DNA from 2 places in the Streptomyces sp. 4N124 genome. Region 1 is predicted to be linked to the other one. Evidence: riboswitches for the same ligand, from Rfam matches in the RefSeq annotation. Region 1 holds a riboswitch; the other holds the start of a gene.

The links. A riboswitch is a leader RNA that binds a small molecule or an ion and turns the genes downstream of it on or off. The one in region 1 is predicted to bind S-adenosylmethionine.
Region 2: another riboswitch for S-adenosylmethionine. It lies ahead of thrC (threonine synthase); the one in region 1 lies ahead of ACTWQO_RS36260 (aminotransferase class V-fold PLP-dependent enzyme).

Annotation. Positions count from the first base shown of each region.
Region 1 is NZ_JBQQBS010000050.1:17,898-22,103, forward strand. It holds gene qcrB (cytochrome bc1 complex cytochrome b subunit) at 1-630, shown strand, start outside; gene trpD (anthranilate phosphoribosyltransferase) at 697-1,761, shown strand; SAM riboswitch class IV at 1,839-1,955, shown strand; gene ACTWQO_RS36260 (aminotransferase class V-fold PLP-dependent enzyme) at 2,099-3,472, shown strand; gene ACTWQO_RS36265 (protein kinase domain-containing protein) at 3,541-4,206, shown strand, end outside.
Region 2 is NZ_JBQQBS010000002.1:79,160-83,365, reverse strand. It holds gene ACTWQO_RS02335 (alpha,alpha-trehalose-phosphate synthase (UDP-forming)) at 1-285, opposite strand, end outside; gene ACTWQO_RS02330 (glucosyl-3-phosphoglycerate synthase) at 373-1,317, opposite strand; SAM riboswitch class I at 1,487-1,644, shown strand; gene thrC (threonine synthase) at 1,663-2,946, shown strand; gene ACTWQO_RS02320 (MoaD/ThiS family protein) at 3,046-3,321, shown strand; gene ACTWQO_RS02315 (cold-shock protein) at 3,730-3,936, shown strand.

The DNA of each region.
Region 1 (4,206 bases):
CTTGGCGTGTTCATCCCGCTGATGATCTTCCCACTGGTGCTGGTCGCGATCGCGGTCTACCCGTTCATCGAGTCCTGGGTCACCGGCGACAAGCGCGAGCACCACATCCTGGACCGCCCGCGCAACGCACCGACCCGTACGGCCTTCGGTGTCGCCTGGATCACCTGGTACATGGTGCTGCTGATCGGTGGTGGAAACGACCTCTGGGCCACCCACTTCCATCTGTCGATCAACGCCATCACCTGGTTCGTCCGGATCGGGTTCTTCGTCGCCCCGGTGCTCGCGTTCGTCATCACCAAGCGGATCTGCCTCGGCCTCCAGCGCCGGGACAGGGAGAAGGTGCTGCACGGCCGCGAGTCGGGCATCATCAAGCGCCTGCCGCACGGTGAGTTCATCGAGGTGCACGAGCCGCTCAGCCAGGACGCGCTGTACACCCTCACCGCGCACGAGCAGTACGAGCCGGCCGAGATCGGCCCGACGGTCGACGAGAACGGTGTCGAGCGCAAGGTGAAGGGCTCCGAGAAGCTGCGCGCCAAGCTCAGCAAGGCGTACTACGGCGAGGAAGCCCAGATCCCCAAGCCGTCCGTCGAGGAGTACAAGGAGATCACGAGCGGCCACGGCCACCACTGATCTCTTCGCCGTGCCCGCGGCTGGATAGGGTGGGAACACACTCTTCTACGACCCACAGGAGCGGCTATGAGCGCTGTGACCCCCGCTGGAGGCGACACCGCGGCGGGCCGTTCCTGGCCCGAGGTGCTGAACGGTCTGCTGGAGGGCCGGGACCAGAGCGCCGACGACACGGCCTGGGCGATGGACCGGATCATGCGCGGTGAGGCGACCGACGCGCAGATCGCCGGGTTCGCGGTGGCGCTGCGCGCCAAGGGCGAGACCGTGGAGGAGATCGCTGGGCTCGTCCGCACGATGTACGAGCACGCGAATGTGATCGAGGTGCCGGGGCACACGGTCGACATCGTCGGCACAGGCGGTGACGGCGCGAAGACGGTGAACATCTCCACGATGTCCTCGATCGTCGTCGCCGGTACCGGCGCGAAGGTCGTCAAGCACGGCAACCGGGCCGCGTCCTCGGCGTCCGGGGCCTCGGACGTCCTGGAGAAGCTGGGCGTCAGTCTGGAGCTGACGCCGCAGCGGGTCGCCGAGGTCGCCGAGGAGGCCGGGATCACCTTCTGCTTCGCGGTGAAGTTCCATCCGGCGCTGCGTCATGTGGCGGCGGCGCGCGGCCAGTTGGGGATCCGGACGACGTTCAACTTCCTGGGCCCGCTGACCAACCCGGCAAAGGTGAGGGCGCAAGCCGTCGGCGTCGCGGACCTCCGCATGGCGCCGATCGTGGCCGGCGTCTTCGCCGAGCGCGGCAACTCGTCCCTGGTGTTCCGCGGCGACGACGGCCTGGACGAGCTGACCACCACGGCCACCTCCCGGGTGTGGATCGTCCGCGACGGCAAGGTCACCGAGGAGTCCTTCGACCCGCGGGACGTCGGCCTCGAACTGGTGCCGGTTCAGGCCCTCCGCGGCGCCGACGCCTCCTTCAACGCCGAGGTCGCCCGGCGCGTGCTGGACGGCGAGACGGGCCCGGTGCGGGAGGCCGTACTGCTGAACTCGGCGGCGGCCCTGGTGGCGCTGGATCCGACCGGTGCCCCGCTCGCCGAGCAGATCCGCGCCGGGATGGAGAAGGCGGCGGAGTCGATCGACTCCGGGGCGGCGAAGCTGACGCTGGAGCGCTGGGTGGCCGCGAGCAACAAGTAGCGCGGCACGCAAGGAGACGTCCCGCGATCCGGACACGGGTTGCGGGACGTCGATCATTTGACGTACTTTCCTGCCCAGGTCATGAGTGACAGTCATGAGGCCCCGGCCGACTGTCCGGCAACCCTCCGTCCGTGGCGGGGTGCCCCGGGTGAAGACCAGGCCGTAGGCAGCGAGGTCTACGGCAAGCGCGGGCCCCTCTCGAAACCCAGGGGTCCTGGTCGTTCGAGGGAGCCTTCCGTGAGCAAGCGAATGCGATAGGGCCGCAGAGCCCCGCCTCCGCACACCCTTTTCTCTTTCTCGTACGCCGCATGCGTACGCCTCTCACGGGAGTTCACCCATGTCTGTCTCCACCGCTGCCGCCGCCCAGTCCGTTTGCCGTGACATTCCGGGGGCCCTGCCCGTTCTCGGCCGGGATGTCACCGTCCCGCTCGTCACCGGCGGTGAGGTCACCTACGCCGCGCTCGACTACGCGGCCAGCGCCCCCGCCCTCCAGCGCGTCTGGGACGACGTGGCGGCGTACGCGCCGTACTACGGCAGCGTGCACCGCGGTGCCGGCTACCTCTCCCAGCTGTCCACCGACCTCTTCGAGAACGCCCGCGCCACGGTTGCCGAGTTCCTCGACTGCCGCGCCGACGACCAGCTGGTCTTCACCCGCTCCACCACCGACTCGCTCAACCTGCTCGCCGCCGCGCTCCCCGCCGACTGTCAGGTCTTCGTCTTCGAGACCGAGCACCACGCCTCCCTGCTGCCCTGGCGGGACGCCCACGTCACCTACCTCAACGCGCCCCGCACCCCGGGCCAGGCCGTCGAGACCCTGCAGCGCGCCCTTGCCGACCGTGACCCCAACGGCCCCGCCCTGGTCTGTGTCACCGGCGCCTCGAACGTCACCGGCGAGCTGTGGCCCGTACGAGAGCTGGCCGCAGCCGCGCACGCGCACGGCGCACGGATCGTTCTGGACGCCGCCCAGCTGGCCCCGCACCACCCGGTCTCCGTGCAGGACCTCGACGTCGACTGGGTCGCCTTCTCCGGGCACAAGCTGTACGCCCCCTTCGGCTCCGGCGTGCTGGCCGGCCGTGCCGACTGGCTGCGTGCGGCCGAGCCGTATCTCGCGGGCGGCGGCGCCAGCCGGAAGGTCACCCGGCGTACGGACGGGGGAGTGGACGTGGAGTGGCACGACACCGCCGCCCGGCACGAGGCGGGCTCCCCGAACGTCATCGGCGCCTACTCCATCGCCTCCGCCTGCAAGGCCCTGACGGAGGCGGGCCTCGACACCCTGGTGGCCCGTGAGCAGCACCTGATCGCGCAGGTCAGGGAAGGCCTCGCCGAGGTCCCGGAAGTGCGCGTCCTCTCCCTCTTCGGCGACGAGGCCCCCCGCGTCGGCGTCATCTCCTTCGTCGTCGACGGCTGGAACAGCTCGCACTTCGCCGCCGCGCTCTCCGCCGAGTACGGCATCGGCGTCCGCGACGGCCTGTTCTGCGCCCACCCGCTGGTCCGTACCCTGCTCGGCAGCGACCCGCAGTCCCAGGGCGAGTGCGGCGCTCCCGAGGCCGCGCCCGGCGAGAAGTCCCTCAACGCCATCCGCGTGAGCTTCGGCGCGGGCACGCCGGACGAGCATGTCGAACGTTTTGTGAAGGCCGTGAAGGAACTCGTCCAGGACGGCGCGAAGTGGCGCTACCGCACCGAGGACGGCCGCTGCGTCCCGGCTGTCTGACCCTTTGACGCGGACACCGCGTATACGCTCCTTGCTGCGGCCGTACGGAGAAACAGGGGGAGCACGGGGTGCAGGTGCTGCGCGAGACGGATCCTCGGCGGATCGGCCCGTACGAGGTACTGGGCAGACTCGGCTCCGGCGGCATGGGGGAGGTGTACCTCGCCCAGGCGCCGGGCGGGCCGCGGCTGGCGGTGAAGGTGGTGCGGGCCGAGCACGCGGAGGACCGCACCTTCCGCGCCCGGTTCCGGCACGAGGTGCGGGCCGCGCAGACCGTCGGCGGAGCGGGCACGTACACCGCGCGCGTCGTGGACGCCGACACCGAGGCCGAACGGCCCTGGATGGCAACGGAGTTCGTGGACGGGCCGAATCTGCGGGACGCGGTGCTGGACGGCGGGCCGATGCCCGAGGATGCGGTGCGGCTGCTGGCGGCGGCCCTGGCCGAGGCGCTCGCCGCGATCCATGCCAAGGGGCTGATCCACCGGGACCTCAAGCCGTCCAACATCCTGCTGGCGCCGGACGGTCCCCGGGTCATCGACTTCGGGATCGTACGGGCGCTGGAGGCGACGGCGCTGACGAAGACCGGGGTGGTCGTCGGGTCGGTCGGCTATGTCTCGCCGGAGCAGATCCGCAACGGCGCCCGGGTCGGACCGGCCAGCGACGTCTTCTCGCTGGGCGCGGTCCTCGCCTATGCGTCCGGTGGGCGGGAGCCGTTCGGCGAGGGTCAGGATTCGGTC
Region 2 (4,206 bases), on a different contig from region 1:
CGAGTTCGCGATGCCGTTGTACGCGTCCGCGTGCACATCGGCCGGAATGTCCAGCATCCGTACACCGGACTCACCGACTCCGCGCCGTACCGCCTCGCGGTCGCCGTCGCCGAGGGCCGAGCAGACCCACAGGGCGTCCGCGTCCGGCCCGATCGCGGAGAGACCGGACACCAGCCCGCCGCCGCCGCGTTTGGCGTGCAGCGAGCCGTCCTCGCGGACCCCGTACGAGACGGGGCCGCGGTTGGACGCGACCAGTACCTGCGCAGCACCGAAGGTTGCAGCCATACGCCTCAACCTAGCCCAGGCCAGAACCGCTCAAACGTACGGCCCACGCGTATACAACCGGCGCGTTTCGTTACGCCACGCGCACGTTTATGCCGCTTTGCGGGACTGGTACTCGGCGATGTCGGCCATCGGAGGCCGTTCTTCCGTATCCACGGAGTAGGTGCGGGGTTCGAATCCGTCCTCGCTCCGCTCGAACTGGGTGAGGGAGGGGCGGATCAGATGGCCGCGGGCCAGCCTCAGCTGGGCCGTGCGGTAGATCGCGGCCGACATCCGGCCCAGGGCCTGGCCGTCCTGGTGCCGGTGCTTGCGCACGCCGACGTCGACCTGGGCGAGGGCGTCCAGGCCCACCAGATGCAGGGCGTCGACCAGCATGCCCAGCTCCACGCCGTATCCGACGGGGAACGGGAGCTGTTCCAGCAGGGAGCGGCGGGCCGCGTACTCGCCGCCCAGCGGCTGGACGAATCCGGCCAGCTGCGGCCAGTGCATGTTGAGCAGCGGGCGGGCCATCAGCTCCGTCACCCGGCCGCCCTGGCCTGCGGCGCCGCCGAGCGGACGGTCGTACATCCCCTTGACGAGGTCGACCTCCGGGTCGGTGAGCAGCGGGCCGACGATGCCGGAGACGAAGTCCGACTTGAACTCCTTCAGGTCCGCGTCGATGAAGCAGACGATGTCGCCGCTGGTGACGAGGAGCGAGCGCCACAGGACCTCGCCCTTGCCGGGGACGGCCGGGATGCGCGGCAGGATGTCGTCGCGGTGGACGACCCGGGCGCCCGCGGCGGCGGCCACCTCGGAGGTGCGGTCGGTCGATCCCGAGTCGACGACGACGATCTCGTCGACGAGCGGGACCTGCTGCATGAGGTCGTGACGGATCACGGCGACGATCTCGCCGACCGTCTCCTCCTCGTTGAGCGCGGGCAGCACGACACTGACGGTCTGTCCCGTGGCGCGTTTCGCGGCCAGGATCTTGTGGAGCGGGCGATCGGTCAGGGACCAGGAGCGTGCGCTCAACCAGCGCTCGACTTCTTCCAGCACAGTAAGCGGCTCCTCACTGTCGCGGATCACGACTAGAGGTGTGTGATCCATCTCGCGGTTCGGACGACTATCTCAACTGTCCTGGCCTTCGGTTACAGTCTTGAACAACGCTGATGACCATCGCATGTCGGGGGTCGTTGGCGACCACAACCGCATGACAACTGAATACCGCTCATCCAGAGGGGCAGAGGGATACGGCCCGTTGAAGCCCCGGCAACCCTCCAGTCGGTACTCGTAGATCAGTGTTGATCGTTCTCCGCGAGGCTCCCGGCTAGGGAAGGTGCCAAATCCGTCTCACGGCGAGATGCGTCGTGAGGAAGATGAGGAGAAAGGGCCTCGCCTCACATGGCTGCGCAGACAGTTGCAAGCACCACCGACACCGTGAACCTCGGCCCCGCCGCGGCCCTCTCGTGCCGTGAATGCGGTCACCGAGTACCCCTCGGCCCGGTCTTCGCGTGCGAGGAGTGTTTCGGCCCGCTCGAGATCGCCTACGACTTCTCGGCCTACGACGCCGAAGAGCTCCGCAAGCAGATCGAGGCGGGACCCGCGAACATCTGGCGGTACGCACCGCTGCTGCCCGTCCCCGCGGACGTGGCAGACAAGCCCAACATCAACCCGGGCTGGACCAAGCTCGTCAAGGCCGACAACCTCGCGCGCGAGCTGGGTGTCGACGCCGGCAAGCTCTTCGTCAAGGACGACTCCGGCAACCCGACGCACTCCTTCAAGGACCGGGTGGTGGCGCAGGCGCTGGAGGCGGCGCGCGCCTTCGGCTTCACCACGCTGTCCTGCTCGTCGACGGGCAACCTGGCCGGTGCTGTCGGTGCCGCCGCAGCCCGCGCCGGCTTCCGTTCCTGCGTGTTCATCCCGCACGACCTGGAGCAGGGCAAGGTCGTCATGGCCGCGGTCTACGGCGGTGAGCTCGTCGGTATCGAGGGCAACTACGACGACGTGAACCGCTTCTGCTCCGAGCTGATCGGCGACCCGGCCGGCGAGGGCTGGGGCTTCGTCAACGTCAACCTGCGGCCGTACTACGCCGAGGGCTCCAAGACCCTCGCGTACGAGATCTGCGAGCAGCTCGGCTGGCAGCTGCCCGACCAGCTCGTGGTGCCGATCGCCTCCGGCTCGCAGCTCACGAAGATCGACAAGGGTCTGCAGGAGCTGATCAAGCTCGGTCTCGTCGAGGACAAGCCGTACAAGATCTTCGGCGCGCAGGCCGAGGGATGCTCCCCGGTGTCCGTCGCCTTCAAGGGCGGCCACGACGTCGTCCGGCCCCAGAAGCCGAACACGATCGCCAAGTCGCTGGCGATCGGCAACCCGGCGGATGGTCCTTATGTCCTGGACATTGCTCGCCGTACCGGCGGTGCGGTGGAGGATGTGAACGATGAGCAGGTCGTGGACGCGATCAAGTTGCTGGCGCGGACCGAGGGCATCTTCGCGGAGACCGCGGGCGGTGTCACGGTGGGTGTGGCGCGCAAGCTGATCGAGAACGGCGTCCTCGACCCCAGCAAGACCACGGTCGTGCTCAACACCGGTGATGGTCTCAAGACGCTTGACGCGGTTGCCGGCACGGGGCTGACTGCGACGATTCGGCCCAGCCTGGACTCGTTCCGGGAAGCGGGTCTCGGCTAGGGGCCCGTCCCCATTGATTTCGTCTGCGGGCCGGTGGGGGCCGGTCGCGCAGTTCCCCGCGCCCCTGAAGGGGCGCTGTACTGACCGGAGGTTCAAGTCATGAGCGTAAGCGTCCGCATCCCTACCATCCTGCGCACCTACACCGGCGGTGCGGCTGAGGTCTCCGCCGAGGGTGCGACCCTCGCCGACGTCATCTCCGACCTGGAGAAGAACCACACCGGCATCGCCGCCCGCATCCTCGACGACCAGGGCAAGCTGCGGCGGTTCGTCAACGTGTACGTCAATGACGACGACGTCCGTTTTGAGCAGGGGCTGGAGACGGCGACGCCGGACGGGGCCGGTGTCTCGATCATTCCGGCGGTCGCGGGCGGCTGAATCACGCATTGTTCATCGAATGGCCCCCTCCGTGAGAGAAGCGGAGGGGGCCATTCTCTATGGTTGAGCGCGGTACAGTTGGGGAACCTGCTCGGGCTTTCATGCCGGGCGCATATGAGTTCCGCCCGCACGGCCGACAAGAAGTAGCCAAAGTACGCGGGCTTTTTGCGTCATTCGCTCCTTTTATTGGGTCCGACTTGCCCTGGATTTCCACAAATTCTCCGCATTTCACCGACCGGTCGCGCCCAGATTTCTCGTCCGATTGACCTGTTGCAGACGGCAGTTGGACAGATACATTCAGCCGCGGTCGACGCGTTCCGGCGCACGCCCCCAACCGTGGGGGGTGAGGTCTGACCCGGATCCGCGAAGTGTGGATCTGTGCAAGGGCCAGTAATAGGGGAGTTAGGCATGGCTCAGGGCACCGTCAAGTGGTTCAACGCGGAGAAGGGGTACGGCTTCATCGCGGTCGACGGTGGTGCGGATGTATTCGTCCACTACAGCGCGATTCAGATGGACGGCTACCGCACCCTGGAAGAAGGTCAGCGGGTCGATTTCGAGATCTCGCAGGGCCAGAAGGGGCCGCAGGCGGACATGGTCCGTCTCGCGACCAGCTGAAGCACGCGCCGACTGACTGCAGCGACGTTCTTCTGTTCATCTTCGGAGGGCTCGTTTCCCATGGGGAGTCATGGGTTGCGAGCCCTCCGGCATGTCCGGACCCCTTGTCACGCCTGAGGATCACTGAGGAGCGCTTGCACTCGGCATGGGCGAGTGCTAATCATTGGCGTTAGCACTCTGAAGGTGAGAGTGACAACCAGGACCGGGTCGGTGAGGCCCGCAGGCCGGGTGGGGCAAGGAACCACAGGCAGGCGAGCCGTCCGTCGCGGG